One region of the Marinomonas sp. ef1 genome, then DNA from elsewhere that is predicted to be linked to it. Evidence: predicted binding sites of a transcription regulator. Region 1 holds the regulator's gene; each other region holds the start of a gene.
What was found. Region 1 encodes LexA, which represses DNA repair genes until DNA is damaged. Its sites were predicted from a motif close to TACTGTNTANNTANACAGTA; they were not measured.

Region 1 (10,376 bases):
GTTTTCTTTGCGGCGAAATACGGATTTTCTTTATAAAAAAAAGAGAAAAAGGCAGAAAAGATTTTCTGCTCAATATCCCATGCAAACCTAAATACTATATACTTGTCGGTCGAAGTAACAATATTGTTAGACCAACACTTATCGGGACTTACATCAAACATGTCAGAAACGTCTAAACCAGGTAATTTCATTACCCAAATCATTGATAAAGATAACGAATCAGGCAAGCATGGCGGTAAGGTTCTTACTCGCTTTCCACCTGAACCAAATGGCTACTTACACATTGGCCATGCTAAATCTATTTGCCTTAATTTTGGCTTAGCGCAGCGTTACAATGGTCAATGTAATCTACGTTTCGATGACACTAACCCAGAGAAGGAAAGTGTTGAATACATTGAATCTATTAAACGCGATGTTGAGTGGCTTGGTTTTGAATGGAAAGGCGAACCTAAGTTTGCTTCAGACTATTTTGATCAGTTATTTGATTTTGCTGTGCAGCTTATTCAAGCAGGCAAAGCTTATGCTTGTGAGCTTAATGCTGAGCAAATGCGCGAATACCGTGGCACCTTAAAAGAGCCAGGTAAAAACAGCCCATTCCGTGATCGTACCGTTGAAGAAAATATGGCCATCTTTATGGACATGAAAAACGGTAAGTATAAAGACGGCGAAGTTGTTTTGCGTGCCAAGATAGATATGGCAAGCCCAAACATCAATATGCGTGATCCGATCATTTATCGAGTTCGTCATGTACACCATCACCAAACGGGTGACAAATGGTGTGTCTACCCCATGTACGACTTTACTCATTGCTTGTCCGATGCATTAGAAAATATTACGCATTCTGTATGTACGCTTGAATTCCAAGACCATCGTCCATTGTACGATTGGGTTCTAGAGACATTAGATACGGCACATCCGCAGCAAATTGAATTTGCGCGTTTGAATTTGAACTACACGGTAACAAGCAAACGTAAGTTGAAGTTACTGGTAGACGAAAAACATGTTCATGGTTGGGATGATCCTCGTATGCCAACGATTTCTGGTTTGCGCCGTCGTGGTTATACGTCGCTGTCTATCCGCAACTTCTGTGAGCGCATTGGTGTGACCAAGTCTGACAGCGTTGTAGATGTTGGCATGCTCGAACATGCTATTCGTGAAGATCTGGATGCGAGCGCAAATCGAGTCATGGTCGTTTTAAATCCAATTAAGGTGACCTTGACCAACTATCCAGCAGACAAAGAAGAAATCTTCACCGTAGGTAATCACCCGAAAAGCGAAGAAGCGGGTACTCGCGAAGTGCCGTTTAGCAAAGATCTATACATAGACGCTGCTGATTTTGCTGAAGTGCCACCTCGTAAATGGAAACGTTTGACACTGGATGGTGCTGTTCGTCTTCGTGGCGGTTACGTCATTACTTGTGATGAAGCGATCAAAAACGAAGCGGGCGAAGTGGTTGAACTACTTTGTCGCTATGATGAAAACACTCTTGGTGTGAATCCTGAAGATTACAAACCAAAAGGTGTGATTCATTGGGTGAGCGCAAAACATGCAGTAGATGCAACAGTTAATCTTTATGATCGCTTATTCGTAAACGAAGCACCTGATGCAAATTATGAAGATAAGAACTTCTTAGACTTTATTAATCCAGAGTCTTTGACGGTATTAACAAATGCTAAAGTTGAGCCATCTTTGTTGACGTCTGACAAAGGTCAAGGCTTCCAGTTTGAGCGTGAAGGGTATTTTTGTCGCGATCTGAAAGAAGACGGTATGGTATTTAACCGTACTGTGACATTACGTGACTCTTGGGCGAAAATCGAAGCAAAAGGAAATTAAGCGCATGTTGAAGATTTACAACACCCTAAGCGGGAAGAAAGAAATTTTCAAACCAATTGAAGAGGGCAAAGTGGGGATGTATGTCTGTGGTAACACGGTATACGACTTCTGTCACATTGGTCATGCTCGCGCGATGATCTCCTTTGATATTATTTCGCGTTTTATTCGTCATCTTGGCTATGAGCTGAATTACGTTCGCAATATTACTGATGTTGACGACAAAATTATTAAGCGTGCAGAAGAAAATAACGAATCAACTCAGTCGTTGACTGAGCGCATGATTGCTGCGCAGCGCGAAGATGAACTGCGTCTTGGCAATAAAATGCCAGATCGTGAGCCAAAGGCGACTGAGTTTATGCAAGAAATTATCGATATGGTGCAAATCCTTATTGATAAAGGTTTTGCTTATCAGGGCACTTCTGGCGACGTTTATTATCGAGCCACTAAATTCAAAGATTACGGCAAATTAAATAACCGTAAGCTTGAAGATATGTTGGCTGGTGCGCGTATTGATGTTGAGGTGGCAAAAGAGCATCCAGCGGATTTCGTTTTGTGGAAACAAGCGAAAGCTGGCGAAGTGTCTTGGTCTTCTCCTTGGGGTGATGGTCGTCCTGGTTGGCATATTGAATGTTCTGCTATGTCGACTAATTGTCTTGGTAGTCATTTTGATATTCATGGTGGTGGGCCTGATCTTAAGTTCCCTCATCACGAAAACGAAATTGCTCAATCAGAGGCGGCGACAGGCAAAGACTATGTGAACTATTGGATGCACTGTGGTGCAGTTCGTGTTAACAACGAAAAAATGTCCAAGTCTTTGGGTAATTTTTTCACCGTGCGCGATGTATTGGCCAAGTTTAATCCTGAGGTGGTTCGCTACCTGATGGTTTCAAGCCAATATCGCAGTGCGATTGATTACTCAGATCAAAGTTTGCTAGAGGCTAAGGTTGCTTTAGAGCGCCTTTACACTGCTTTACGTCAACAGCAGGTTGCTGAGTCATTCGAGCCAACCGTCTTTACTGAGCGCTTTGAAGAGGCCATGAAGGATGACTTTAACACTGCAGTCGCTGTTTCTGTGTTGTTTGAGCTAGTTCGTGAGCTAAATAAAGCAAAAACAGAAGATGCAGATAAGGCCTTGGTGCTGGCTGCGGAGTTACGCTCTTTGGCAGAATTGCTTGGGTTGTTGTATCAAGATCCAGAGTACTTTTTGCAAAACAGCACTGTGTCTGAAGGATTAGATGAGGTGGCAATACAGGCTTTGATCGACGAAAGAACTCAAGCTCGGAAAGACAAAAACTTTGCTCGTAGCGATGAAATTCGTGATGAACTGGCTAGTCAAGGAATTGAACTTCTTGATAGTCGAGAAGGGACGACTTGGACCAGAAGTTAAAGTAGTAAATTGAGAATAATAAAAAGGCGATGTAATCCATCGCCTTTTTATTATATGACTAATTGTTGCTAGTCTTTGTCTTTTACCACTTTAACTGCTAATACGTCACATGGTGCGCCATGAAGAACGCCATTTGCTGTGGATCCTAATAATAGAGCAAGACCATGACGACCATGACTTCCTACAACAATAAGATCGACTCGTTTTTCTTCAGCAATACGGTGTATTTCGCTTTCTATGCCGCCTTGTGAAATACAGCTTTCTTGAACTGGAACGTCCAATTGGGCTTCAAGGATGGCAATGCGCTCTTTAGCAGTTTCTTGTAATTGTGCTTGAATATCTGTGATATCGATTGGTACATCACCACCATAGGCGTAATTGAGTGATTCAATAACATGGAGTATGGTAAGTTCCGCACCCGTTGCTTTGCATAGCGCGACGGCTTTATTAGCTACTTTAATACTTTCATCAGTTAGGTCAACAGCGAGTAAAATTCTGCTATACATCATAGAACACCTCCAAATTTGGCTCGATTAATTTATTTTAGTTTAAAACTAGAGAGACATTAAAATATGACCGCTCTTATTGTTATTTTTATTACACTATCATTAATGGGGTCGGCGTTATGGATTATGCCTCCTAAAAAAGAGCGTCAACGCATGGCTTTACGCATGCATGCTCGAAAACTTGGTCTTACTGTTCAGCTTACATCAATTGACCTTCCTGACAAGTGGGATAAATCAATGAATAGGCAAAAAACGATTGCCTATTCTTTTTATCGGCTGAAACCTGTAACTTCATTGCCTGATTGTATTTGGCTGCTACCTTATGAAGTATGGAAATATAATGCCCTGCTTAGTGGGTGGTGGTCTAGTGACTTATTTGCACTGGCTGCTGATGCCCAAAAAGCATTAGAAAAATACGGAGCATTGCTTGTAGGGGTAAAAATCACACCTGAGTGTGTGTCATTGTATTGGGATGAGGCTGGTGATGAGTCGGTTTTGGATGAGTTGGCTACACTGGTGTTTTCATTGGCTGAAGTAAAAAGCGTCCCTAATTAGAAATAAGAGTGACGCTTATTATGGTGTTAATAATATTGAATTAAGAATTCTTAGGTATTTCTAGGTTGTGAAGGAGTTCACTCAATACTTCTTCTGGGTTATCACTGGCTTTCATCGCTTCAATTTTAGGTGACAGTATCTGTTTCATTCGATCTGTTACGAAGTTTTTGAGGGTGTTTTTTTCTGGGCGCTCTGTGGCATCGGATTTAATGTGCGACAAAATTACCCCATAAAGAGTTTGTGCTACGCGCATGTCTCCACCAGCAAAGTTTTTATTTGCTTGAACCATTTGGCGATTTAATTGAATCCACAAGTTAAGCCAGCGCAGATATTCGTAGCAGGCTTGATAATGCGTATTACTAATACGTCCTTTTCGGCGTAAATAAAGCAACATTTTAGCAAGTTTAGTAAGGCGCTCTTTGTAGTTGCTTTTTTCTTGGAAGCTAAAAGGTTCAGGTTCTGGATTAAATGGAACGGGGTCGTTATTTCTGCCTTCTTCGGCGGTTGCAATGCGAACTTCAATCTTTTCGGGATCATCGGAATATTGCAGAAGCTCTCGAAGTGTGTCTAGATAGAAATCATAAAGCACATCGGTGGCAATGGTATCGGTATTAATATCTTTTAAACCGCGGATATGTTGTTCGACACGATCCGCGCGATTTGACAGTTGCAATTGTTTTACACGTCTTTGAGTGATTTCTTTTTCTTTTTGATGTGCTCTTGATCCAATGACCACAGATAAAAGTACAATAATGATCAAAAATGCAATTGTTAATATTTGGAGGGTAGCCATGATTGTCCTTAAGCAACGAATTCAGTATGTTAAATAAGAAATACTAAGTTCAGCAAGATATAATATGTGAAACAATACAGGGATCGCTTGTCATATAAAAGGTGTTTGCTTAATATCAGCGCCCCTAGAGATTAAACTTCGTGCAACGTGGATTTGCAGACCTACTTTATTAAAAGGCTTACACAGTTCAATGGGAAAATCACTGGTTATCGTGGAATCGCCTGCTAAGGCGAAAACCATCAACAAATACCTGGGCAACGACTTTATTGTCAAATCTAGTGTCGGGCACATACGTGACCTGCCTTCAGGTACAACTGCCACCTCTACGCCTCAAGAGCGTGCAAAGCAGGCTGCTTTGACGCGTAAAATGAGTCCAGAAGAAAAACTTGAGTATAAAAGTAGCAAATCACGTCAGCAGTTGATTTCTAGAATGGGGGTTGATCCAGAGAGCAACTGGAAAGCTCACTATGAAATTCTGCCAGGTAAAGAAAAAGTTGTCGATGAACTAAAACGTTTGGCAAAAAATGCTGACACCATCTATCTCGCAACCGATTTGGATAGAGAGGGAGAAGCAATCGCTTGGCATCTTCGTGAAGCTATTGGTGGTGATGATAGTCGCTATAAGCGTGTGGTATTTAACGAGATTACAAAAAAAGCCATTAAAGCTGCGTTTGACACGCCATCTGAATTAGACATGGATCGTGTAAACGCTCAACAAGCTCGTCGTTTCTTGGACCGAGTAGTTGGCTTTATGGTGTCACCTTTGCTTTGGTCAAAAGTAGCGAGAGGTTTATCTGCTGGGCGAGTTCAGTCCGTTGCAGTTCGCTTAATCGTTGAACGTGAAAAAGAAATCCGTGCTTTCATTCCTGATGAGTTCTGGGAATTAGATGCAATGCTTGCGACGCCATCGAAAGAAGTCATTAAATTCGAGGCCGCAAAATACCAAGACAAAGAATATCGTCCAGTTAACAAGGCGCAATCTGATGAGCATGTTGCTCGCTTAAATGATGCGAAATACCTCGTTAGTAGTCGAGAAGATAAGCCGACAAGCAGCAAGCCATCTGCGCCGTTCATCACTTCTACGTTACAGCAGGCGGCAAGTACTCGTTTAGGCTATGGTGTTAAGAAGACCATGATGCTAGCACAGCGCTTGTATGAAGGCGGTTATATCACTTACATGCGTACTGACTCGACCAATTTGAGTGTTGACGCGGTTGAGGCGTTAAGAGGGTATATTCTTTCCAGCTTTGGCGAGGCTTATTTGCCTGCTGATCCGATACGTTACAGCAGTAAAGAAGGTGCTCAAGAGGCGCATGAAGCGATTCGACCTTCTGATGTTACCGTACGTGTTGATGACTTGCTTGGCATGGAGAAAGATGCACATCGTTTGTATGATTTGATTCGCAGCCAATTCATGGCGTGTCAAATGACGCCAGCAGAATACACGTCAACGACCATAACTGTTACTAGTGGTGAATACGAGTTTAAAGCTAAAGGGCGTATTTTGCGCTTTGATGGTTATACTCGTGCTATGCAGACGGTTGCTAAAAAAGGCGAAGATAATATTTTGCCTGACGTAGGTCAGGGTGAATATTTGGCTCTTAAAGAATTATTGCCTGAGCAACATTTTACTAAACCTGTTGCGCGTTTTAGCGAAGCAAGTTTGGTTAAAGAGCTTGAGAAGCGTGGAATCGGTCGTCCATCAACTTACGCATCTATCATTTCTACGATTCAAGATCGTGGGTATGTACGTGTTGAAAACCGTCGTTTTTACGCGGAAAAAATGGGTGATATCGTTACTGAACGTTTGGTTGATAGCTTTAATTCTTTGATGAATTTCAGTTTTACGGCCCAAATGGAAGAACAGCTAGACGAAATTGCACAAGGTAATAAAGATTGGATTAAAACGCTTAATGCGTTTTATAAAGATTTTAGCTCGGTGTTAGCTAAGGCAGAGTCGCCAGATGGCGGTATGATGCTGAATGAGCCAACACCGACCGATATTGAGTGTCCGACTTGTTCTCGCCCGATGCAGATCCGTACTGCCAGCACAGGCGTATTTATGTCTTGTTCTGGATATGCTTTGCCTCCCAAAGAGCGCTGCAAAGCGACTATTAATCTTATTCGTGGCGACGAAGCCATTGCTGTAGATGATGAAGAGGGTGAATCTAAAGCGCTTATCAATAAGCATCGCTGCAAGATTTGTGGATCGGCCATGGACAGTTATTTAATGGATGAGCATCGCAAGCTTCATGTTTGTGGTAACAATCCGGCTTGTTCTGGTTACGAAGTTGAAACTGGAGTCTTTAAAATTAAAGGCTATGACGGCCCGACACTTGAATGCGATAAGTGCGGATCAGAGATGCAGCTTAAAACCGGTCGTTTTGGTAAATACTTTGGCTGTACTAATGATGAATGCAAAAACACTCGTAAGTTATTGAAGAGTGGTGAAGCTGCGCCACCAAAGATGGATCCAGTGCCAATGCCAGATCTTGCTTGTCAAAAAGTAGAAGATCATTATGTGCTTCGTGACGGTGCAACGGGCTTGTTCTTGGCGGCAAGTCAGTTCCCACGCAAGCGTGAAACTCGTGCCCCATTGGTTGAAGAATTGCTTCCATATATGGATCAAATAGATCCTAAATATCACTTTTTTGCAAAAGCGCCTAAAAAAGATTCTGAAGGTCGCCCAGCCATTATTCGATATAGCCGCAAGACGAAAGAGCAATATGTCATGACGGAAGAGGAAGGTAAGCCAACAGGCTGGAAAGCATTTTATGTCGGCTCTAAATGGGTGATTGAGGAAGGTAAGAAAAAATGAGTGGTGCCAGTTTAGCTAGCTTAACCAATCAAAAACTAGACACGGCAAGACGCTTTATTAAGCAAAGCCAAGATAGTGATGAAGCGTGGCTAAGGGTCGGGCTGGAAAGCTCGGCTATTTTTCAGTTAAGAAGTGCTCTTAATGGTCTGCTAAAAGAAGTGAATGCAGCGTATTCGTTATCTGGATCTCTGGATGTTGCTAAACTATTAGCTGAGTCAGAAGATAAGCAGATTGTTGTTCCTGTGCTGGCGGAGCTCGCTGATTTGTTGTCACGTACTGATTCTTGGTGCTTTCAATTGAACCAGGCATATTTGGTTCAGTTTGAATGTCGTACCTCTATGTCGTCAGTAGTGCAAAGTGATAGTCTAATTGGCCGTGGAAGTGACGCTGGCGCGTCCGTGAGTTTTTATTTGGCCAAGTTGGTCGAATTGGTGTTACGTTTTAGAGAAGAGTCATCAGAGTATTGAATATGAAAGAATCCTACCTAGAAATTGTTGAGCTGGATAATGGCGATATTGTGCTGCGTCCAGCCAGTGAAGATGGTGAGGAAACCGTTCCACTAGCAACATTGCAGATATCAGATGATACTCGATCTTATTTAAAGGATCGTTATTTTGAATTGGCAAAATGCATGTTCCATGCAGGAATTGATTTTGTTTATTCAGATGATTCGTTTTTTGACGAAGATTCGGAATATCTTGATGACGAAGATTTTCGTCCTAAGATTCTGCATTAAGTCTGTGTTGTTGGTGTGAGGCGTAGGTTTACATAAAAAAGCGAAGCATATGCTTCGCTTTTTTATTGGTATGGTGTTGATGAGGTAGCGGCTACTTAAAGTCCTTGGCGAATCACACCAACTGATAAGCCTTCAATGGCGAACTCTTCGCTTTCAAGGTCGACAATGATGTCATTGAACTCTTCGTTCTCAGGAATAAGTCGAACAATACTGCCTTTTTGTTCGAAACGTTTAACTGTTACTTCGTCACCAATGCGAGCAACGACAATTTGGCCGTTACGCACAGTAGTTGTTTTATGCACTGCTAATAAGTCGCCTTCCATTATTCCGATGTCTTTCATGCTGGTACCTGAGACAGATAAGAAATAATCGGCTTGTGGGGAGAACATATTTGCTGGGATGTTTACATGAGAAGCAATGTTTTCTTGGGCTAAAATAGGGTAACCTGCAGCAACTTTGCCTATGACAGGTAAGCCAAGGTTGTTTGTGGGGTCATCATTTGATGCACGATCAACTAAGCGTATTCCCCTTGACGCGCCAGAAAGCATCTCTATTGCACCTTTTTTACTCAAGGCTTTTAGGTGCTCTTCAGCAGCGTTAGGAGATTTAAACCCAAGCCGGCGTGCTATTTCTGCTCTGGTTGGTGGAAAACCTGTTTCACTAATAAATTCGCGAATGGTTTCTAGTACGTCAGATTGTCTTTTGGTTAATTTAATCATAGGTTATCTGGTTGTTTATACAGTTACTGTTATTATATACAGCATTCCTAACTATACTCAATGATATAAATGCTTTCAGACGAACTAAAAAAACAGATTCAACTTGCATACCGAGCATCTTTGGATGCGAAGTCCCATAAACCAAGGGCTGGACAGCGCCAGATGATTGGTGCGATCGCTCGAACTTTGGGTAACATTAAACAAGACTCGGAAGGCGAGCGCCTTGAAGAAAAGCATGTTGCCGTAATTGAGGCAGGAACAGGCACGGGTAAAACTTTGTCATATTGCCTTGCGGCTATTCCTATCGCGAAAGCTCGTGGTCTTAAATTAATTATTTCTACTGCTACGGTTGCGCTTCAAGAGCAGATTTTGCATAAAGAGTTGCCTGATTTGCTTGAACATACGGAGCTGACTTTTAAGTACACGCTTGCTAAAGGGCGAGGACGTTATTTGTGCTTGAATAATCTTGAGGGCTTCTTGAGCTCAGAAGAGCAAGCAATGGACGATATGTTCGCTGGACTTTTCGAGCAGCACCTTCATTCCGATGATATTAATACTGTTCTTTATCAAGAGATGGATGCTGCTTTGCAAAAAGGTGACTGGGATGGTGATAAAGACAATTGGGCTGGTATTGTTCGTGATCAAGATTGGCGTCGCTTAACCACAGATCATCAGCAATGCACTAACCGTAATTGTGCTAATTATTCCGCCTGCCCGTTTTTTAAAGCGCGTGCTGAAATCGAAGTGGCTGATGTGATTGTTGCCAACCATGATTTGGTATTGGCCGATTTGTCATTGGGTGGTGGCGTGATTCTTACCCCGCCAAAAGAAACCATCTATGTTTTTGATGAGGGTCATCATCTTCCTGATAAAGCGATAGGGCACTTTCGTCATGAAGTTCGTTTGCAGCAAAGTATTACTTGGTTACGCCAATTAGAAAAAAATCTGGTTAACTTGAAGCAAGAGTTAACAGACGATGTCAGTGTAACAGGTCAGCTGCTACTAAAAATCCCACAGCAAATACAAAGT
Region 2 (10,376 bases), on a different contig from region 1:
GATCGAATAGAGAATGACTCATGACTAGCGAAAATCAAGAGCTAAAGAAAGCGGGACTCAAGGTAACTCTACCACGAGTGAAAATTTTACAAATTCTTGAAGGTGCGGGCGACCGCCATATGAGTGCTGATGATGTCTATCGCACTCTACTTGATCAAGGTGAAGATGTTGGTTTGGCGACAGTTTACCGTGTGCTAACTCAGTTTGAAACTGCGGGTTTGGTGCAGCGTCACCATTTTGAAGCAGGAACAGCTGTTTTTGAGTTGGCGAAGGGGGACCATCACGATCATATGATTTGTCTAGAAACTGGCAAAGTCATTGAATTCGTTGATCCAATTATTGAAAAACGTCAGCGTGAAATCGCAGAAGAGCATGGTTTTGATATTGAAGATCACAGCTTGATTATCTACGTGCGTCCAAAGAAGAAATAAAAGTTCGTTTACCTAAGGGTAATGCATGAGAAGGGCCTAAATAGCAGAGTTTAGGCCCTTTTTTGTTTTAGCTTCAATTTTATCTTAATGAAATGCTACTGCAGTTGAACATTGCCAAGCATTTCGCGAGCGTGAGCTAAGGTTTGTTCGGTAAGTTCTAATCCACCTAATAAACGTGCGATCTCTTGTGTGCGGTCTTGATCCTTGAGTAGCTCGACCTGAGAGGAAGTTGCTTCATCTTCAACCAGTTTACTGACACGTAGATGCTGATTGCCTTGCGCTGCCACTTGCGCCAAGTGAGTCACACAAAAGACTTGTCCGCGTTTGCCTACAGAGCGCAGCATGCGGCCAACGACTTCAGCAATACCACCGCTGATGCCCACATCTACTTCATCAAATACCAATGTTGGGATAATGGAGGTGTGTGCGGTAACCACTTGAATGCCCAAACTAATACGTGACAACTCACCACCTGAGGCAACTTTGCGTAATGGTTGAGCAGGTTGGCCTGGGTTGGATGCGATCATATATTCGATGTCTTCAAAACCATTTGCCGAGACTTGGTTTAGTGGTTGGCATTGAATAAAAAAACGCGCATATGGCATACCCAATCCATGTATTTGCTCTTCAACTTTTTGCGCTAGTTCGTCTTTTGCGATAATGCGTTTTTCGGTCAATGTGGTGGCAAGGGCAGTGAGCTTTTCGTAGGCTAGCTCTTCTTTTTCTTTTAATGACTCTAGGCTTTCTTCGCTGCCTTGTAAGCTATCCAGTTCTGCTTCCACACTTTCTCGTAAGGATAAAAGTCCTTCTGGTAAGGTTCTGTGTTTGCGAGCGGTATCGTAAATATCAGATAAGCGACGTTCTATATCGATAAGGCGTTCGGGGTTTTGCTCCAAAGTATCTTGGTAGTGATGCAAACTATCTGCCGCTTCTTGTGCCTGAATTAGGGCTACGTTCATCATTTCTAACGCATTTTCTAATTCTTTTGTGGCTGGACGAATTTGGCTGGCGTTATTAATTGCTTGATGCAACAAAGAGCAAATATTGCCCTCGTCGCTGTCTATCAAAATACCGCTGGCTTGATAGGCTTTAAATTGTGAATCGGCAATGTTCGACAAAAACGCTTGCTCGTTCTCTAATTCTTCGATTTCGCCTTCTTTTAGATCAAGCTGCTGCAGCTCTTGTGCTTGATAAGACAATAGTTGGATTTTGGCATCTTGTTCTGATGAGCGATTCTGCTGAGCAGACAATTCTTCTTTTAGTTGTCGCCATGTTGCGTATTGCTGACTGACTTTTTTACTTAGCTCAGTGAGTCGGCCATATTCATCAACTTGTTGTCTTTGGGCATTCTTTTTGAGTAATGACTGATGCTCGTGTTGGCCATGAATATCAACTAATTGGCTACCAACGTCCTTTAGATCGCTTAGCGTGCAAGGGCGACCATTTATGTAAGCCTTAGAACGACCTTCTTTGCTGATAACACGGCGTAATATACAATGTTGATCGTGTTCTAGATCTCTTTCTTCTAGCCATTTATGTACGTGTGGATAGTTTTGTATATCAAAGCTTGCGCTGATATCTGCTCTTTTTTGCCCATGTCTTACGACAGCAGCATCGGTACGATCACCTAAACAAAGTGACAAGGCATCCACCATGATGGATTTACCTGCCCCTGTTTCACCTGAAATCACGGTCATACCTTTCTTGAACTCCAATTCTAGGGATTCAACAATGGCGAAGTTGGAAATAGCGATGCTGGTCAGCATAGAGGGCTCCAAAGAGAGAATATATTTATATGGTTATTTATACAGTACTTGGTTGTTTTTTGACAAGTCTTGATCGCAAATTTAATTCCCATGAAATTAATACGGCTTTAGTGTTGAAAGGTTAAAAGCTGACCCCATATACCCTGCACATAGGAAGCATTGTTTCTGTTATTTGGAGTTGAAAATGAGTGAGCAGCAAAAAAATCCTAATCTAGACGCGGAGCATGATTTGAAAAGCGAAACGCAAAACGAAACAGTAGAAGAACTTTTAGAGCCTGAAGTAGAGACTTTAGAAGAAGTTACTGAAAATGATGAGCTTGCAAAAGCATTAGAAGAAGTCGCTCAGTATAAAGAAGCGGCACTTCGCGCTCATGCGGATGCACAAAACGTACGTCGTCGTGCAGAACAAGATGTCGAGAAAGCGCACAAGTTTGGTTTAGAAAAGTTTGCTAAATCGATTGTGAACGTGGCGGATAATCTAGAGCGTGCTTTAGCTTCTGCACCAGATACAGGTGAATCTGACCCTGTTCGTGAAGGTGTAGAGCTAACGTTAAAAGATTTGCTTGAGACTTTGGCTCGTTTTGAAGTGAAAGTGGTTGATCCACATGGTGAACCGTTCAACCCTGAGTTGCATCAAGCTATCACTATGGTGCCAAACCCTGAGTTAGAAGCGAACACCGTTATGGATGTAGTGCAGAAGGGTTACACAATTAATGGCCGCTTATTACGTCCTGCAATGGTAGTGGTTTCAAGCGCAGCCTAAAAAAATACTGTCATTTTTTTGACACTGGACGCTTGAAATACTTTTAAGCGTACCCAAATACAGAATTATCATCGTCATAAACGAATTTATTGGAGATACAAACCATGGGTAGAATCATTGGTATTGACTTAGGTACAACAAACTCTTGTGTTGCCGTCTTGGATGGCGAAAAGGCTCGCGTTATTGAAAACGCTGAAGGCGATCGCACCACACCTTCTATTGTTGCCTTCACCGAAGACGGCGAAGTCTTGGTAGGTCAATCTGCAAAACGTCAAGCGGTAACAAACCCAACAAATACTTTGTATGCGGTTAAGCGTTTGATCGGCCGCAAATTTAAAGATGACGTGGTTCAAAAAGACATCTCTATGGTGCCTTACAAAATTATTGCTGCAGATAACGGCGATGCGTGGGTAGAAGTAAAAGGCGATAAGAAAGCGCCACCACAAATCTCTGCTGAAGTTCTTAAGAAAATGAAGAAAACAGCAGAAGACTACCTAGGCGAGAAAGTAACAGAAGCGGTTATCACTGTTCCTGCTTACTTCAACGACTCTCAGCGTCAAGCAACAAAAGACGCTGGTAAAATCGCTGGTCTAGAAGTAAAACGTATTATTAACGAGCCAACAGCGGCTGCCTTGGCTTACGGCCTAGACAAGAGCTCTGGTGACTCTACTATCGCGGTTTATGACCTTGGTGGTGGTACATTCGATATCTCTATCATCGAAATCGCTGACGTAGATGGCGAGAAACAATTCGAAGTATTGTCTACAAATGGTGATACTTTCCTAGGTGGTGAAGATTTCGATATGCGTGTTATCGAATACTTGGCAGCTGAATTCAAAAAACAGTCTGGTATCGATCTACACAACGATCCATTAGCTCTACAACGTTTGAAAGAAGCGGGTGAGAAAGCGAAAGTTGAGTTGTCTTCTTCTTCTCAAACAGAAGTTAACTTGCCTTACATCACTGCAGATGCAACTGGCCCTAAACACTTGAACGTGAAATTGACTCGTTCTAAGTTGGAGTCTTTGGTTGAAGAGTTAGTATTGAAATCTCTTGAGCCTTGCCGTCAAGCATTGAAAGATGCTGATTTGACTGCTTCTGATATTGATGAAGTTATCTTGGTTGGTGGTCAGACTCGTATGCCACTAGTGCAAGCGAAAGTAACTGAGTTCTTCGGTAAAGAGCCACGTAAAGACGTGAACCCAGATGAAGCGGTTGCAATCGGTGCGTCTATCCAAGGTGCGGTACTTTCTGGTGATGTGAAAGACGTTCTTCTTCTAGACGTTACTCCACTGTCTCTAGGTATCGAGACAATGGGTGGTGTTATGACAGCATTGATCGAGAAAAACACGACGATTCCTACTAAGAAATCTCAGACTTTCTCTACAGCAGAAGACAATCAAAATGCGGTAACTATCCACGCATTGCAGGGTGAGCGTAAACAAGCGTCTCAGAACAAATCTCTAGGTCGTTTCGACTTGGCTGATATTCCACCTGCTCCACGTGGTGTGCCACAAATCGAAGTAAGCTTCGATATAGATGCCAACGGTATCTTGAGTGTTTCTGCGAAAGATAAAGCGACTGGTAAAGAGCAGTCTATCGTTATCAAATCTTCTTCTGGTTTGAGCGATGAAGAAGTTGAAAAAATGGTGCAAGACGCTGAAGCGAATGCTGAAGAAGACCGTAAGTTCGAAGAGCTTGTACAAGTTCGTAACACAGCTGATGGCATGATTCACGCAACTCGTAAAACTCTGGTTGATGCTGGTGATAAAGCAACGGCTGAAGAGAAAGAGGCGATTGAAACAGCGATCACGGAGCTTGAAGAAGCTCTAACATCTAACGACAAAGAGAAGATCGAAGAGAAAACTAATGCGTTGACTCAAGCATCTGGTACTTTGGCTCAGAAGATGTATGCAGAAGCTGAAGCTGGTGCACAACCAGCTGAAGGCGAGCAAGCTAAGTCTCAGGATGATGCTGTTGATGCAGAATTCGAGGAAGTGAAAGAAGATAAAAAATAAGCGCTAAGCACTTATTTGCCCATTAATAATGGGGTTGTTTATAGCGAGCACGGTTTTAGACCGTGCTTTGCTGTTTGCAAAATATGAGATTGACGATTTTTAAAATTCAGTTTTTTTAGATTTAGACTTTTTAATTCAGACTTTTCAATTCAGGAATGCTTGCGATGAGCAAAAGAGACTATTACGACGTTCTTGGGGTGGCCAAAGACGCGGATAAGAAAGACATTAAAAAAGCTTATCGTTCTTTGGCGAATAAGTACCACCCAGATAAGAACCCAGACAACCCAGAAGCACTAGATAAGTTCAAAGAGCTGGCTGAAGCTTATGAAATACTGTCTTCTGATGACAAACGCGCAGCCTACGATCGATTTGGTCATGACGGCGTAAATGGTCAGGCTGGTGGCTATGGCGGCGGCGCTGGAGCGGGTGGTTTTAGTGATATTTTTGGTGATGTATTCGGTGATATTTTTGGCGGCGGTGGTGGCGGTCAAAGCCGAACTCGTCGCGGTTCCGATTTACGTTACACCTTAGAGCTTGATCTTGAACAAGCGGTTTGGGGATGTGAAGAAAAAATCCGCATACCAACTTTGGTGAACTGTAATACCTGTGATGGTTCTGGTGCTAAAAAAGGTTCAACGCCTAAGACATGTGGAACATGTGGTGGTGCAGGCCAAGTACGTATGTCACAAGGTTTCTTCTCTGTTCAACAGGCTTGTCCAGAATGTCATGGTGCTGGTCAAGTGATCAGTGATCCTTGTAGAGATTGTCATGGCCAAGGCCGTGTACAAGAATACAAAACTCTTAATGTAAAAATTCCTGCAGGCGTAGACACAGGCGATCGTATTCGTTTGTCTGGTGAAGGCGAAGCAGGAACTCATGGCGGTCCTGCAGGTGATTTGTTTGTTCAAGTCTCTGTTAAACCGCATAGCATTTTTGAGCGTGATGGTGCGAACCTATATTGCGAAGTGCCAATTAGCTTTACAACAGCGGCATTAGGTGGCGAAATTGATGTACCGACGCTAGATGGTCGTGTGCGTTTGAAAGTGACTGCTGAATGTCAGTCTGGCAAGTTGTTCCGCTTGCGTAATAAAGGCGTGAAACCTGTTCGTGGTGGTCCAGTTGGCGATTTGATTTGTAAGGTCGTTGTTGAGACGCCAGTAAATCTTACGTCCCGTCAAAAAGAGCTATTCACGGAATTGGCTGAAAGTATGGGTGAAGGAACAGATCATTCACCTAAGCAGAAAAGCTGGTTTGATGGTGTGAAGCGTTTCTTTGATGATATTAAGAAATAAAACTTTATTACCTCGGCAATATAAAAGAGAAGGGCGCCTATTTGGCGCCTTTCTCTTTTAGTAGGTAGTCAATATGGTTGCGTAATAAGCTTGCTGCATTGGTGAAGCTTTTATTATTTGGAATAATAAAGTCCGCTTTGTTGCGAATGTCGATGGTTTTAAGTGATGCTTGGCGTACATGGCGCATATAGCGGCTGGTAACCTCATTGACGTCGCGTCCACGTTCTGCAATGTCACGCTTTAAGCGTCGTACTACGGCGATATCCATATCTGTATCGACGTACAGAAGGTAATCAACAGCATCTCGTATCCCGGCGTCTTGGAACATCATATGACCTTCCACTAGAACAACATGTGTTGGATCTAGATTGCGATAACCTATACGTCTGTGTTGTGAGTGATCGTAAACCGGAATTTCATTTGGTTGCTGACGGTTCTTACAGTTATGAATAGCCAGAGTGAGGCTTTCAAGGTCTAACGAGCTTAGGTCGTCAAAGTTGTAAACGTCTGGATCAATACTGCCGCATCCATTGTAAAAACTGTCTTGGCATAGGGTTGTGATTTTGTCACCTTGGCCTTCCGCTAATAAAGAACAAAGTCGGCTTTTTCCGCTGCCGGATACGCCGGTGATGCCAATAACAAGAGCCATGTATTACCTCAGAAAATAAAGTTTTGGTACTCCTTGAGTTTAAGGAGTTTATAATGTTGTATTATATATCAGGTTTGATCATTTTTGCCTGTCAAACTGAAGCATGAAATCTCAAAGGAAGGATTAATGCGTACGAAAGTTGCTCCAATGTTTGCTTCGTTTATTTTTGCTCTTTCTATGGGGACTGCGACATTAGTTAAGGCGGAAGCAAGTGATGTTTCTCGATCCTCTAATGTGGCAGAGTTGTTTGGTTTACCATTAAATGATCTGAGAGTATCTCAATTAGAAAATCAGCTTAATAGTATGGGATTGCATAGTTATCCGTCTTATAAAGATGGTGTTATAAGCTACAGCTTAGGGCCTGAAGGTATTTTAGGAGTCACAAACGCGACTATTTATTCCAATGGATCGGGTTATGTTCGTCAGGCGCTGTTATCCGGTGTTGTGGAAAGCAGTGAAAAACGTAAAGCGCTAGGTGAGTTGCTTGCACAAAAATACGGTAAACCTAGTGAAGGTTTTCTTAGTAATGGTATTGGGCGTTCGAAATGGCTGTTTAAAGATGGCACCATGATAGAATTTCATAACACGACTTATGACGTCTCTCTCATGTACGTTGATGAAAGTCCAAAGGTAGCAATTCGATCTGGGCAAATTGATGTTGAAGCCCTGTCTCGTAAAAAGCAATAATCTTATAGTTTGTTTATCGTGTAGTTAATTATCTATGTTTATTCTTGATCTCAATCTTCGTTTTGCCCATTTTCTTCAACCTTATCTTCAGGATATTTCTTTAGCTTTGGTAGCAACCTGTTTGGTGGTTTACGGGGATAAGGTGAATGGTTTTCTTAAAAGCTTGGTGTCTTCTTGGGTGTTTCTTGCTCGAGTGATGGCGTTTATTTTGATGTGTACTTTTGGTTATGGGCTTCTGACATTATGGAGTCAGCCATTAATATATTGGGGAATTACACGAGTTGATTTGGTGTATCGACCGGTCTTAATCCTATTTTGTTTTTGTCTTTTGGGTGTTTTGGCTGAAAGAAAGCGTCATTTGTAAAATAATTCATGAAATTTCCTGTCAGTTTTCGTTGCCAAATTACAACATAATCGCACCATTACTATGGATCAGCCATGTAATTGCGTGATTATGTAGTAAAGTTTCTAGACCTTCTTTGTTATTTCGTTATTTCTATAAAAAAACACGCTAAATACCCGATTTTAAAGGTTTTTTGTAGTCTTCTTACAATTTGTTTTTGTCCTAATCTGCCGTTAGACTGCGCCCATATTGATATAACAGAGTCTTTTTTCGGGGGCAGAAAATGACAAGCACTTGGTTACAAGCACTTTCACAAGCAGAATCTATGATTCCTCTTTTAGGTAAACTTGGTCGCGAAAAAGCGGTAAAAGTTCAGTTGGCAGGAAACACCTTAATGGCGGATTCTGTGACTGGTCTGATGGCTGCGTTTGATCAGCATCCTGAATTAGACCTTGTCCAAGTTTATCAAGTGTTGGAGCAAGTGTTAGCAAGTAACACCGCTCATACCGTTGTAGAACTAGAATCTTTGATTGCGGAAGCGGATGTTGAGTCTGTACTAGCTGCTCAGCCAAACGATGGCACAGAAACTCCTGTTGTTTTATATGGATTCGGCCGTATCGGTCGTTTACTTGCACGTCGTATGTGTACGCTTGGCCATACAACTCCAGGCATGGCATTAGCTGCGATTGTTGTGCGTAAAGCATGTGATGATGATCTTTCTAAACGTGCTAGTTTGCTTAAATACGATTCTGTTCATGGTATATATGACGGTTTAGTAAAAGTTGATGAAGAGAATCAAACTCTGATCATCAATGGTTCGCCAGTAAAAGTTATTTATGCTTCTGATCCTGCTGAAGTTGATTACCAAGCCCATGGTATTAATAATGCTTTGCTTGTTGATAACACAGGTCGCTGGCGTGATCATGACGGTTTGAGTGTTCACTTAAATCGTCCAGGTATTGAGCGTGTTGTACTGACTGCACCTGGTAAGGAAATGAAAAACATCGTTTTCGGTGTAAACGATAGCGATGTAACAGACGCAGACCGTATTGTTTCTGCTGCATCTTGTACGACAAACGCGATTACGCCTATCTTGTCTGTACTAGAGGAAACATACGGCATCGAATCTGGTCACGTAGAAACGGTTCATGCTTATACTAATGACCAAAACCTAATCGATAATATCCATAAAGGTGATCGCCGTGGTCGTGCTGCAGGCATGAACATGGTGATGACTGAAACTGGTGCGGCTAAAGCGGTATCAAAAGCGATTCCTTCTCTAGAAGGTAAGTTGAGCGGTAGTGCGATCCGTGTTCCTGTTATCAACGTTTCGATTGCGGTATTAAGTTTGAACTTGAAGTCTGCGACGTCGGTTGAAGCGATTAATCAGTTGTTGAAAGCGGCATCAAATAGCGCTGAATTGACAGGTCAGATCGGCTACAGCGAAGAACGTGATGCGGTAAGCTCTGACTTTATCGGTTCTCAGCAAGCAGGTATTTTGGATTCTTTGTCGACGAAAGTTCGTGGCAATCAAGCAACTTTATATGTTTGGTACGATAACGAGTATGGCTACAGCTGTCAGGTTGTGCGTTTGATGGAGAAGCTTGCACAGGCAAATTTTACTAAGGCTGAATTGCTCGAAGACAAAGCAAAAGCAGCTTAAGATATGACCGGACACATTTAACGTGTGTTATTTAACGGCGGCCTTTGAGTCGCCGTTTTTTTTGCCTCAAATTTACAGACATAATTTCGAGGCAAAAAAAAGCCGGATAAAATCCGGCTTCAACAAAAGTAACTAGCAGTTGCGAATAACATCATCCTGTGGGGAATGGTGATATTCATCTAAAACATGACTGTGGGACAGGTTTTAGAAGTAATACAGTTAGGGCTGTATCAGTAAATATTAGGTCGCTGTTCAACCTAAGAGATTAACTAATTCTATCTTTTTGGATCGGTGTTACAAACGATATAAATTGATTTGTTGGATTAGCTGAATTAATGCAAAATATAGGATGCATTTTTAAATCAATGATTTTGATTTTTTATTAAGTGATATTTTTTTTGTTAAGTATTTGTTTATTAAAAAATTATTTCATATTTATGATGTGTTTTTTGCAGTTTTAGCTTTATTTTCATTGGTTTTTTAATTCAGTGTATGTCTAATTTTGCAGTAGCTGAGATCGTCTTATGGTGGTTTTTTTATGAAGTCTGTTCCTTTAGCTGGGCTGGGTACATTTGCTATCGCGGCTCGTCATTTGAGTTTCACTAAAGCCGCGCAAGAACTGCACCTTACACAGGGGGCCGTGAGCCAGCAAATTCGTCAGTTAGAAGAGCGTTTAAAACTTACTTTGTTTGTTCGTTATCATCGACGTCTAGAGCTGACCGTGGCCGGTGTGCGTTTGGCTGTGCAATTGAATCATAGCTTTA
Region 3 (10,376 bases), on a different contig from region 1:
AATTGGCTCGCCACGAGCAATAGAGCTATCGAATACTTGTCCGTCAATCAAACGGCCTTCGTAATGTACACGAACAGTCGCTTCACGGCTTGGTGTTGCACCCGTACCTTCTTCAAGAACTTCAAACTGCAGACCACTTTCAGTCGTTTGAACGCCTTCTTTTGTTTTGTTTGTAGCAAGAAAGTCTTCGCCCGCTTTCACATTCTCTTCAGACTCTGCACGGCCTTTTTCTTCCATTTTTTGCTGTAGTTCAGCAAAAGCAGCTTCTAGCTCTGCGCCAGGAACACGCATTTCAGTTCCGTTTAGTGCATCTTCAATCGCAGCAAAAAGATGCGTTAGAGACAATTCACCAAGATCGCTACCACGTAGTTGATCACCAATTTGACGACCAATGCCGTATGCGATTTTTGCTTCGTTAGAGTCGAACGACAGTTCTGACATGTTTACACTCTCTTATTCGTTTACTAAAAAATTGAACGCGTATCATAACATAGGCAAATCTCATGAGCTTGTTTTTCAAACGCCTCGACTTACCAAAACCTAAGCAGTGAAAATATATTAATCAGCCCTATAGATTTATTAAATGATATTCATTATCATTTAATAAATCTATATTCATTCAGGAGTGCGTTATGAAACATAAGAGCTTTATCCCGTCTCCAAAGAGATATATAAACGATAAAAAGCCGACCGATTATTGGGGTATGCTGTTTATTAGCTTTATCTTCTTGTCATCAATGAGCTGTTTTTTATTTGCTAATCATGGCAATCGACAAGCTTCCAATAGCTTATCGCTTACCACTCATCAAATAAGCACAACGATAATTGACACAGATCAGAGCAGCAAAAGTTAAAAAGATTAAGCTATAGGTACATTAAAAGAGGATCTTGCCATGTTACCTAAAATAAACACCATTGTTTACGCTTGCGATCTAGACAGTAAAACACAGGCCGCTATGGAGCTAGTACTGAGCTTAGCCAAAACTCATGGGGCAAAAGTCATATTAATGCATGCAATTGAGCCTTTAAATGCTCAAGCATCAAATATGATAAACAACTATATTACCGAAGAAGTTAGAAATGCAATGCGCAAAGATGCCATCACAGACATCAATACACGCATGGATAAATTGCTAGCTGAATTTATGGAAAAGTATTCAGAAGAACTGTCTAGTTTAGAAACAGCTCCTGAAACCTTGATAGTCAATGGCGCTCCAGCTGACTCTATTCAGCGCATTGCAAAAGAAAAAAATGCTGATTTAATTGTTATGAATAGCCGAACACATGGCCGACTGAGCCAAATGATCATTGGCTCAACGGCAAATAAAGTCATTCACACCAGCTCAATTCCAGTGCTAGTTGTACCGATAAAGTAACGGTTGTACCGATAAAATAGCTGTTGTGCCAATAAAATAACACGTTACTCTAGTCACACTTCTCTGTGTCCGATACACTTACTGTATATATAAACAGTAAGTGTATTTATGATTCTTTATATTGCCGAAAAACCCAGCCTTGCCCGAGCCATTGCCGCCGCCCTTCCCTCACCACAAAAAAAAGAAGAGGGCTGTATTTGGTTGCCTAATGGTGACTGCGTTAGTTGGTGTATCGGCCACTTGCTCGAACAAGCTGAGCCTCATCAATATAATCCAGCTTATAAAAGTTGGAATTTAGACCACTTGCCTATCATTCCGACTGACTGGCAATGGCAAGAAAAAGCCAACACAAAGAAACAACTTGGCATTTTAAAAAAATTGATTAAAAAAGCCACTGTTTTAGTTCATGCAGGAGACCCGGATAGAGAAGGCCAATTGCTGGTCGATGAAGTACTTCACTACACCAAGGTTCCAGCACAGAAACTGAAAAACACTCAACGACTTTTGGTGAATGACTTAACACCTTCTGCGGTAAAGCAAGCACTTAGCAATTTGCGTTCAAATAATGAATTTGCGGCGCTATCTCGATCGGCGTTGGGCCGCGCTCGTGCAGACTGGTTGTTCGGCTTAAACCTAACACGTGCTTATACCATCAGGGGCCGTCAAGCTGGCTACCAAGGTGTTCTATCTATTGGGCGAGTGCAAACGCCAGTACTAGGACTTGTTGCTGCTAGGGACAAAGAAAGAGAAGCCTTTTTTCCAAAAGACTTTTATCAAGTATGGGCGAGCATACAAACAACTCAAGATGCCATATTTCAAGCTAAATGGTTGCCTAGTGAAGCTTGCCAACCTTACATGGACGATGAAAACCGAGTGCTAAGCTTGCCGCTTGCGCAAAACGTCGCCAATCGCATTACCAATAAACCAGCGATTGTGATTGAAGCAAATTACAAACAAAAGAAGCAACCAGCACCACTACCCTACAGTTTGTCAGCACTTCAAATTGATGCAGCAAAAGCATTTTCTCTTTCCGCCCAGCAAGTGTTAGATACTTGCCAAGCTCTTTATGAGCGTCATCAGATAATCACCTACCCTAGATCCGATTGCCGTTATTTACCCACTCAACAGCACAAAGACGCTGCAGCTATTATCGCCGCTCTCACACGTTCGGGAGGTGATATAAAACAAGGCGCAGAGAACGCCAATGCATCACGAAAAAGTAAAGCGTGGAACGATAAACAAGTCACGGCTCACCACGCTATTATTCCAACAACTCAAGCTCACAAAGCGGCATCACTTTCCAAAACAGAGGCGCTGGTATTTAACTTGATTGCCCGCCAATATCTTATGCAGTTTTATCCTGAATACGATTATTTGGCGTCTTACATCAAATTGGAAATTGAAGGTGGACTCTTTGAAGCGAAAGGTAATACACCGATTGCACTTGGCTGGAAAGCGCTTTTACCCAATAAAAACAAAAGTAAAGACCCAGAAGATGAAAACCAAAACGAGCTACCAAAGCTAAGTAAGAATGAAGAACTCTGGTGTATACAAGGGCAAGTCCAAGAGAAAGTCACTACGCCACCGGCAGCTTTCACTGACGCGACATTACTGGCTGCCATGACCGGTATCAGTCGCTTTGTGACTGATAAAGACATTCGAGCAATACTGAAAGAGACCGATGGTTTAGGTACAGAAGCGACGCGAGCGAGCATTATAGAGTTACTTTTCAAACGAGGCTTTTTGATGAGACAAGGTAAACAAATTCACGCCAGCCAAACAGGGCGTGCCTTTATTGATTGTCTACCTAAGCAACTGGTCACTCCTGATATGACGGCAAAATGGGAGTCAGCTCTTAACAGTATTAGTCTTGGAGAAGCAAGTTATCAAGAATTCATGACAAATTTAGAAGGCAACTTAAATCAGTTACTAAGTGCTTCCCGAGATATGCCGACATCCGCATTACACAACCTACCGCCGCCAACAAAAAATCCTTTCGCTAAACGAAAAGGCTCAACAAACAAAAGGACGACAAGTACAAGAAAAACAACCGGAACGAAATCTATCAGCACAAAAACGACAAGCTCAAATACAAAAAGACGCTCGAAAGCGCCTTCTTAGTCTATTCAATATTGTTCATTCCACATTTTATTAACGAACAATCAACCGATCGCGAGCCATACACCAACACCAACCATTAATGTACCAGCAATACGGTTCATGATGCGTACATTACCACTTTGCATAAGAATAGATTTTAAAGTTCTCCCGCCTGCAGCGTAAATAAGCAAACAAGTGAGTTCGAGCGTTAAAATGATGGCAATTAATACAATCAATTGACCAGTAAGTGGGCGACTAGCATCTAAAAAAGGTGGCAATAAAGCGACAAAAAAAGCCCAGCCCTTAGGATTAGCAATTGCGGTCACAAAACCTTGTGAGATTAAATCTAAACGTGAAGCAGGCTTGACTCCAGTGGCGTCCGCTTTAATGGCCATTTTACCTTTAGACAACCACATCTGAATCCCAACGAAGGCAAGATAGGCACCGCCTATATATTTCAACACCATAAACACACTAGGATAATTCAATAATAATGCAGCAACACCAATCGCGGATAAGATAGCCACAGTTGCAACACCGACTAACTCACCCAGCATCATCCAAAGTGCGCGCTTAACGCCAATAGTCATTCCCAACGTCATGGCTAATGTCATACACATGCCTGGCGTAATAGAGACAAAAAAGAAGGTCGGTATAAAAGCGGAGAGCAGTGCTAAATTCACAAGAGATCCTTATCTAACATGTAGTAATTTACGAGACAAAATTCTCATGACTTAGCATAAGTAGCAAGCACTAAAATACAGATAAATGGACTTGTTCTTAAAATATAAAAAGAAGGGAAACTAAAAATGTTTTTTTGTTTTAAATGTGGAGTCCTCAATAAACTTGCTCCATTCATCATCCAACTCCCCCTCATCTTCACTATCCATATTTTTAGTCATCTCTTCTTCTGCTTTTTGCAAAGCAAGATCATCTTCAATTTCTTGCAGCAGATCTTTAAGCTTAAGAATAGCAGGTTGAGCTTCGACAGACTCTTTGATGGGTGTTAATTGCGACAAAGCCTCTTTATACATTTCTATAGCTGTGTCCATTTGACCACTCAAAAACGCCTTACGAGCAAGGTAGGCATGATAATCCGAGTTAACTTTGTAGTGATAAAAATTTAATAACTTACTGTATCGATAAACAACATCTTGATCGATGGTTTTTTCTTTCTGCGATAAAATTAAATAGGATTTGAAGGACTCAAAGAGGCGCTTTACTTCTATTATAAGCAATTCATCATTCATCGGCTTAGCACGTCTTTTCTGCGTGTTCGTTTGGAACTCTGCCATTTCTTCTGCTAAATGACCGCGACGACGAGTTAATGTTGGATCTGGTTGCAATTCAATAAGCTGATCGTATATAGCGATCATTCGAGAAAATAACCACATTCTCATATCTTTGGGCTGATACTGGGGAGGCATCTCATCAAGATAGCGACGCACCTGACGCAATTGATTATTAAGCGTTGTCACTTTACGCAATTTTTCCAATCGAGCCTGCTCTTTTAACTGCAGAAAAATTGCGAAGGCAATAAATCCACCGATAACGAGCAAAAGCACTGTAATGGTAACGGCTGTCATATGATGAGTAGTTTACCTTAGTAATATTTATATACGAAACGCCTGCAGGCTTCAAAAGTACGAATACGAATAAAATTCGCCAACTAACTTCTATTTGAGCTCCGCTTTATTGTTCTTTGAAAATAAAACCTTTTCAACTTCCTGTATCATGCTTTGTAGACGTGCCATCTCTCTTTTCGAGCTACTCACAGAAGCATTTTTTTCCATAACTGATAACGCAATTCGATATTTTTCTAGCGCTCTATTTTTCTTATCATTATCTAAATCAAGTCTAGCCTGCCGTACTAAAAGATCGCGATAAGCCAAAGCATGCGCATAACGTATCAAAACAATATGATGCCTTATTATTACTCTACTCGCACCATAACTTTCACCCATGCTTCTCAACTCTCTGAGCATAAATTGAAGTGCGTTTTGGATTTGATCTAACTGCTCTTGACTGACGACACGATCCTTTGCTGTTACTTGACGCCCTAACTTCAGTTCTGTCAACAGTCTTAGTAGATCAGCCTGCTTTGAAACAAACTCCGACTTATAATTAGATGTCACAAGTTGAGTTATAACAGAAAGCAAATATTCTATGAGAAAGATTTTGGTATCTCTCGCCATGTAACGATCAGAAATCATTTCTAATGAATAAAGTAAGCGATCACTTCGATTCGATAAACGAGAAAGTAGCTTCTTTTTTAACTCCCTTTGATGTCTTCTCCAACGGAAAAAAGCAGGCAGCAAGCAAAGAACGGCCAAAAAGATAACGGCAACTAAAATCAACATACTTAATTTCATTACTTAATAGTTACCTAAGTTGCGACTTTATATAGAAATAAAAAAGTAACTTACTTTTATATAACACAGACGGCGGGATGAAAACAAAAAAAGATCAGAGAAGCTGATCTTTTTTTGTTTATCTTGAAAGAGACTTATCGAGAAACAGAAAAGCCGAGTAACATATAAAAAATTATAGCTGAAAGTACAGCAGAAGCAGGAACAGTAATCACCCATGCAGCAGCAATACGTAACAAAGCAGAGCGTTTCACCAATTCTTTCTTCGTTGCTTTCTTCAAGCCTTTACGTTCTTCAGATGAGATAGGGGATGAAGCTTGCGCGGCTTTCAATTCTTTCAAAATTGCACGCTTTTCCTCGACATCCGCCAACTTGAAACGTTTCACAAACTCTTGTGTTTGCTGACCATTGTGACCCGCAGATTCTGAATGAGAAATGATAGACGCCAGTTTTTTCTCATACGATTGTTTCAAGTACTCACGTAAGAAACCAACACCAAAGATCCCGCCCACAGCAATGTGAGTAGAACTAACAGGTAAACCAAGCTGAGAAGCGACAATTACCGTAATAGCAGCTGCCATGGCAACACAAAAAGCTCGTGTTTTATCCAATTCAGTGATTTCAGATCCGACCGTTTTGATAAGCTTAGGACCAAATAGAGCAAGACCAACAGCAATACCAATACCACCAACCATCATAATCCAAATAGGGATCGATGCTTTGCTAGAAACAGCACCAGTCATTAAAGCATCATTAATAGCAGCAAGTGGCCCAATCGCATTGGCAACATCGTTAGCACCATGAGCAAAGCTAAGCAAAGCAGCAGATACAATAAGAGGAAGTGTAAATAAACTATTCACAGCATCTTTATCATTTTTCAATGCAGTTGCCGCTTTATCGATCATAGGACGAATGAGGAAGTAAACAGTTAATGCAATTGCAAAAGCGATCATCGCTGCCGTAACAAAATCTAGCTTCCAAAGATGTTTAAGACCTTTAAGAATAAGATACGTTGAGAACGCCCAAACCATTAGGCCAACTAATAAAGGTACAACCTTTTTAGCCGCATCAATCATGTCGCTTTTATAGGTAATTGAACGTTTGATATACATTAGGAATAACGCAGCGATCACGCCCCCCATCACTGGCGAAATGATCCAGCTAGCAACAATCGCAATCAATTTATCCCAATTCGCAATATCCCAACCGCCAGCAGCAATACCTGCACCAAGTACACCACCAACAATAGAATGAGTTGTCGAAACAGGAGCACCAAGATAGGTCGCTAAGTTTAGCCAAATTGCACCAGCTAATAAGGCCGCCATCATAACCCAAATAAAGGTTTCAGCGTCGCCAATTGAATTAGGATTAATAATGCCATTTTTAATAGTACCAACAACTGTACCACCGGCAATCAAAGCACCAGCAGCTTCAAAAACAGCAGCTATCAAAATTGCTCCAGTCATAGATAAGGCTTTAGACCCTACCGCTGGCCCAACATTGTTAGCCACATCATTAGCGCCAATATTTACGGCCATGTAGGCGCCAATTGCCGCTGCGATGGCTAATATAGATAAATTAGAAACCCCAACACCATTAGCTGAAGCATAAAAACCTGATAGCAAAACAAAGGCTAAGGCAATCAATACACGGACAAACTCATGACCACTCAATAACGTGGATTCTTCTTTCGGGTTATTTGTAAGATCCATACGGGCTCTTCTTTCTATAATTAATCTATGCCAAACCGTTGATAATTTAAACGATGCTTAAACTACCGACGACATGCTTATCCTAGCATCCCAAATAAATTTGGCTCTCAATTCATCCCGTCACATTTTTTGAAAAATGTAAATTCGGCGCCATTCTACACTGGGAGTCTTCAGATAAAAACCCCTAAACTTGCTGATAGCTACGACTCGAAAAAGGACAAAAAAAGTGCCTAAAGAGGCACTGAATGAAAAGATACTACAGAAATATGACCGTTTTGTTACAAATATAATATTACTAAGCAGCTAGCATTCAATCACATTGACGGCTAGTCCGCCTCGAGATGTTTCTTTGTACTTATCATTCATATCTCTTCCTGTGTCTCGCATGGTACGAATGACTTTATCGAGGGAAACATAATGCGTTCCATCGCCCCGAAGTGCCATACTCGCAGAGTTAATGGCTTTAATTGATGCCATGGCATTGCGCTCTATACAAGGCACTTGCACCAAACCACCAATAGGGTCACAAGTCAGACCCAAATTATGTTCCATACCAATTTCTGCCGCGTTTTCTATTTGTTCAGGAGAACCGCCTGTCGCCGCTGCCAATCCAGCCGCAGCCATAGCACAAGCCGATCCCACTTCCCCTTGGCAACCCACTTCAGCACCAGAAATAGACGCATTTTCTTTGAACAACAACCCGATAGCCGCTGCAGTAAGGAAAAAATTAATCACGCCCTCTTCACTAGAACGAGGACAAAACTCCCAATAATAATGCAATACAGCCGGAATAATTCCCGCTGCACCGTTTGTCGGAGCCGTTACTACACGCCCACCAGCGGCATTTTCTTCATTCACTGCCAAGGCATAAAGATTGACCCAATCCATAGCACCTAACGATGGTGTAATCATATCCATGCGTGTTTTACTGGTTAAATCTCTGTATAGGCTAGCGGCTCTACGCTTTACTTTTAGTCCACCAGGTAAGATTCCTTCACTACGAATACCTTGCTGGACACAGGCCCTCATTACAGACCAGATGGAAAGAATGCCTTGCTTGATTTCATCTTCGGTCCGCCAATGTTTTTCATTTTCCATCATGATCTGCGCAATGCTTTTGTCTTGTGCTCGACAAAGCTGAATCAATGTTTCGGCGCTATGAAACACATGAGGAAGTTCAGTGGCATCCTCAACCAACGCCACATTTCCGTGCTCATCTTCCTGCACAATGAAGCCACCACCAACTGAATAAAAGGTCGCTTGGTGAATTACTTGGCCTTCAGTATCAAAGGCAACCAACACCATGCCATTAGCATGAAAGTCTAAACGATCAATACGGTGATAAATTAAGTCTGTCGTGACATCAATAAAAATAGGCCGCTGAGCCAATAGATTAAGATGTGAAGATGTCTCTATTTGCTCAACTCGCTCATTAACACGGCTAGGATCAATCAAATCTGGCAGTTCACCTTCAAGCCCCATTAAAACTGCTGATCCAGTACCATGTCCTTTCCCAGTAGCACCAAGCGAGCCATATAAATCAATTTTTAACCGACTCACTTTAGGTAATAGATGCCGATCTTGTAACTGATGAACAAATTGATTTGCAGCCACCATAGGGCCAACTGTATGAGAGCTGGAAGGACCAATTCCCACTTTAAAAAGGTCAAATAAACTGATTGCCATAGCCTTTTCCCTCTGCCGATAAATGCTTTTTTACACGGCGATTAAAATACAAAGTACGAGTTCAATGCCAAAAGAAATTATCACTTATGAGATAAAGTTTCCAATTGGAAACAGATTTTTTTTGTCTATATCAATTACAAGTTTCGAAAGAGGCAACTTTTTGACGTTTAAAGATCATTATATTGGTGATGAAATTAGTCCTTAAAGTAGAAAAGAAAAAAACCAAAAGACCGAAATCTTTTGGTTTTTCATTATTATTCATGATGAGTCAGCGATCTACTTTGACTGAATTAAAAGAATCCTAATGGATTCACATCATAACTAATCAACATATTTTTAGTCTGTTGGTAATGTTCTAGAGCGATTTTATGAGTCTCACGACCAACGCCAGATTTTTTATAACCACCAAAAGCAGAGTGAGCTGGATACTGGTGATAGCAGTTCATCCAAACACGACCTGCTTCTAAGTTACGCCCCATGCGATATGCAAGGTTGGTATCGCGTGTCCAAACCCCAGCACCTAAACCAAATTCACTATCATTGGCGATAGCAAGCGCTTCAGCCTCGTCTTTAAAGGTTGTTACGCTAACAACTGGGCCAAAGATTTCTTCTTGGAAGATACGCATGCTATTAGAGCCTTTGAACAAGGTTGGCTGTACATAGAAACCTTTATCCAAACCATCTACCGATTCGATGCCGCCGCCAATCAATAGCTCTGCACCTTCTTTTTTACCAATCTCGATGTAGCTTAAGATTTTATCAAATTGTTGTTTGGATGCTTGAGCGCCAACTTGCACGTCAGTATCCAATGGGTTGCCGCGCTTAATGGTTTTAGTACGCTCAATAACCAATGCCATGAACTCATCATAGATAGATTCATGGATCAGGGCGCGAGATGGACAAGTACAAACTTCACCTTGGTTAAAGAAAGCCAACACCAGACCTTCAACACATTTGCTGATAAAAGCTTCTTCATGTTGCATGACGTCTGCAAAGTAGATATTCGGCGATTTACCACCTAACTCAACCGTAGAAGGAATGATATTCTCTGCCGCACATTTCAAAATATGCGAACCAACAGGCGTCGACCCAGTAAAGGCAATTTTGGCAATACGTTTGCTGGTCGCTAGTGC

Region 2: the regulator LexA is predicted to act here: its motif matches at 2,225-2,244, upstream of recN (DNA repair protein RecN).
Region 3: the regulator LexA is predicted to act here: its motif matches at 1,456-1,475, upstream of CCS02_RS18735 (DNA topoisomerase III).

The regions. Positions count from the first base shown of each region.
Region 1 covers NZ_NHTT01000002.1:296,140-306,515, forward strand. The annotation lists gene CCS02_RS03785 (AzlD domain-containing protein) at 1-36, shown strand, start outside; gene CCS02_RS03790 (glutamine--tRNA ligase/YqeY domain fusion protein) at 160-1,833, shown strand; gene cysS (cysteine--tRNA ligase) at 1,838-3,220, shown strand; gene CCS02_RS03800 (universal stress protein) at 3,289-3,729, opposite strand; gene CCS02_RS03805 (hypothetical protein) at 3,793-4,281, shown strand; gene CCS02_RS03810 (DNA topoisomerase I) at 4,322-5,074, opposite strand; gene topA (type I DNA topoisomerase) at 5,265-7,892, shown strand; gene CCS02_RS03820 (DUF6586 family protein) at 7,889-8,359, shown strand; gene CCS02_RS03825 (hypothetical protein) at 8,362-8,628, shown strand; gene lexA (transcriptional repressor LexA) at 8,724-9,347, opposite strand; gene dinG (ATP-dependent DNA helicase DinG) at 9,417-10,376, shown strand, end outside.
Region 2 covers NZ_NHTT01000007.1:40,611-50,986, forward strand. The annotation lists gene fur (ferric iron uptake transcriptional regulator) at 21-431, shown strand; gene recN (DNA repair protein RecN) at 527-2,197, opposite strand; gene grpE (nucleotide exchange factor GrpE) at 2,382-2,960, shown strand; gene dnaK (molecular chaperone DnaK) at 3,065-4,978, shown strand; gene dnaJ (molecular chaperone DnaJ) at 5,143-6,270, shown strand; gene CCS02_RS11255 (uridine kinase family protein) at 6,308-6,919, opposite strand; gene CCS02_RS11260 (uridine kinase) at 7,046-7,606, shown strand; gene CCS02_RS11265 (DUF3392 family protein) at 7,641-7,970, shown strand; gene CCS02_RS11270 (glyceraldehyde-3-phosphate dehydrogenase) at 8,233-9,612, shown strand; gene gcvA (transcriptional regulator GcvA) at 10,151-10,376, shown strand, end outside.
Region 3 covers NZ_NHTT01000016.1:47,300-57,675, reverse strand. The annotation lists gene CCS02_RS18750 (FKBP-type peptidyl-prolyl cis-trans isomerase) at 1-441, opposite strand, end outside; gene CCS02_RS18740 (universal stress protein) at 894-1,376, shown strand; gene CCS02_RS18735 (DNA topoisomerase III) at 1,485-3,497, shown strand; gene CCS02_RS18730 (LysE family translocator) at 3,539-4,159, opposite strand; gene CCS02_RS18725 (hypothetical protein) at 4,280-4,972, opposite strand; gene CCS02_RS18720 (hypothetical protein) at 5,153-5,848, opposite strand; gene CCS02_RS18715 (inorganic phosphate transporter) at 5,983-7,557, opposite strand; gene CCS02_RS18710 (L-serine ammonia-lyase) at 7,861-9,243, opposite strand; gene exaC (acetaldehyde dehydrogenase ExaC) at 9,534-10,376, opposite strand, start outside.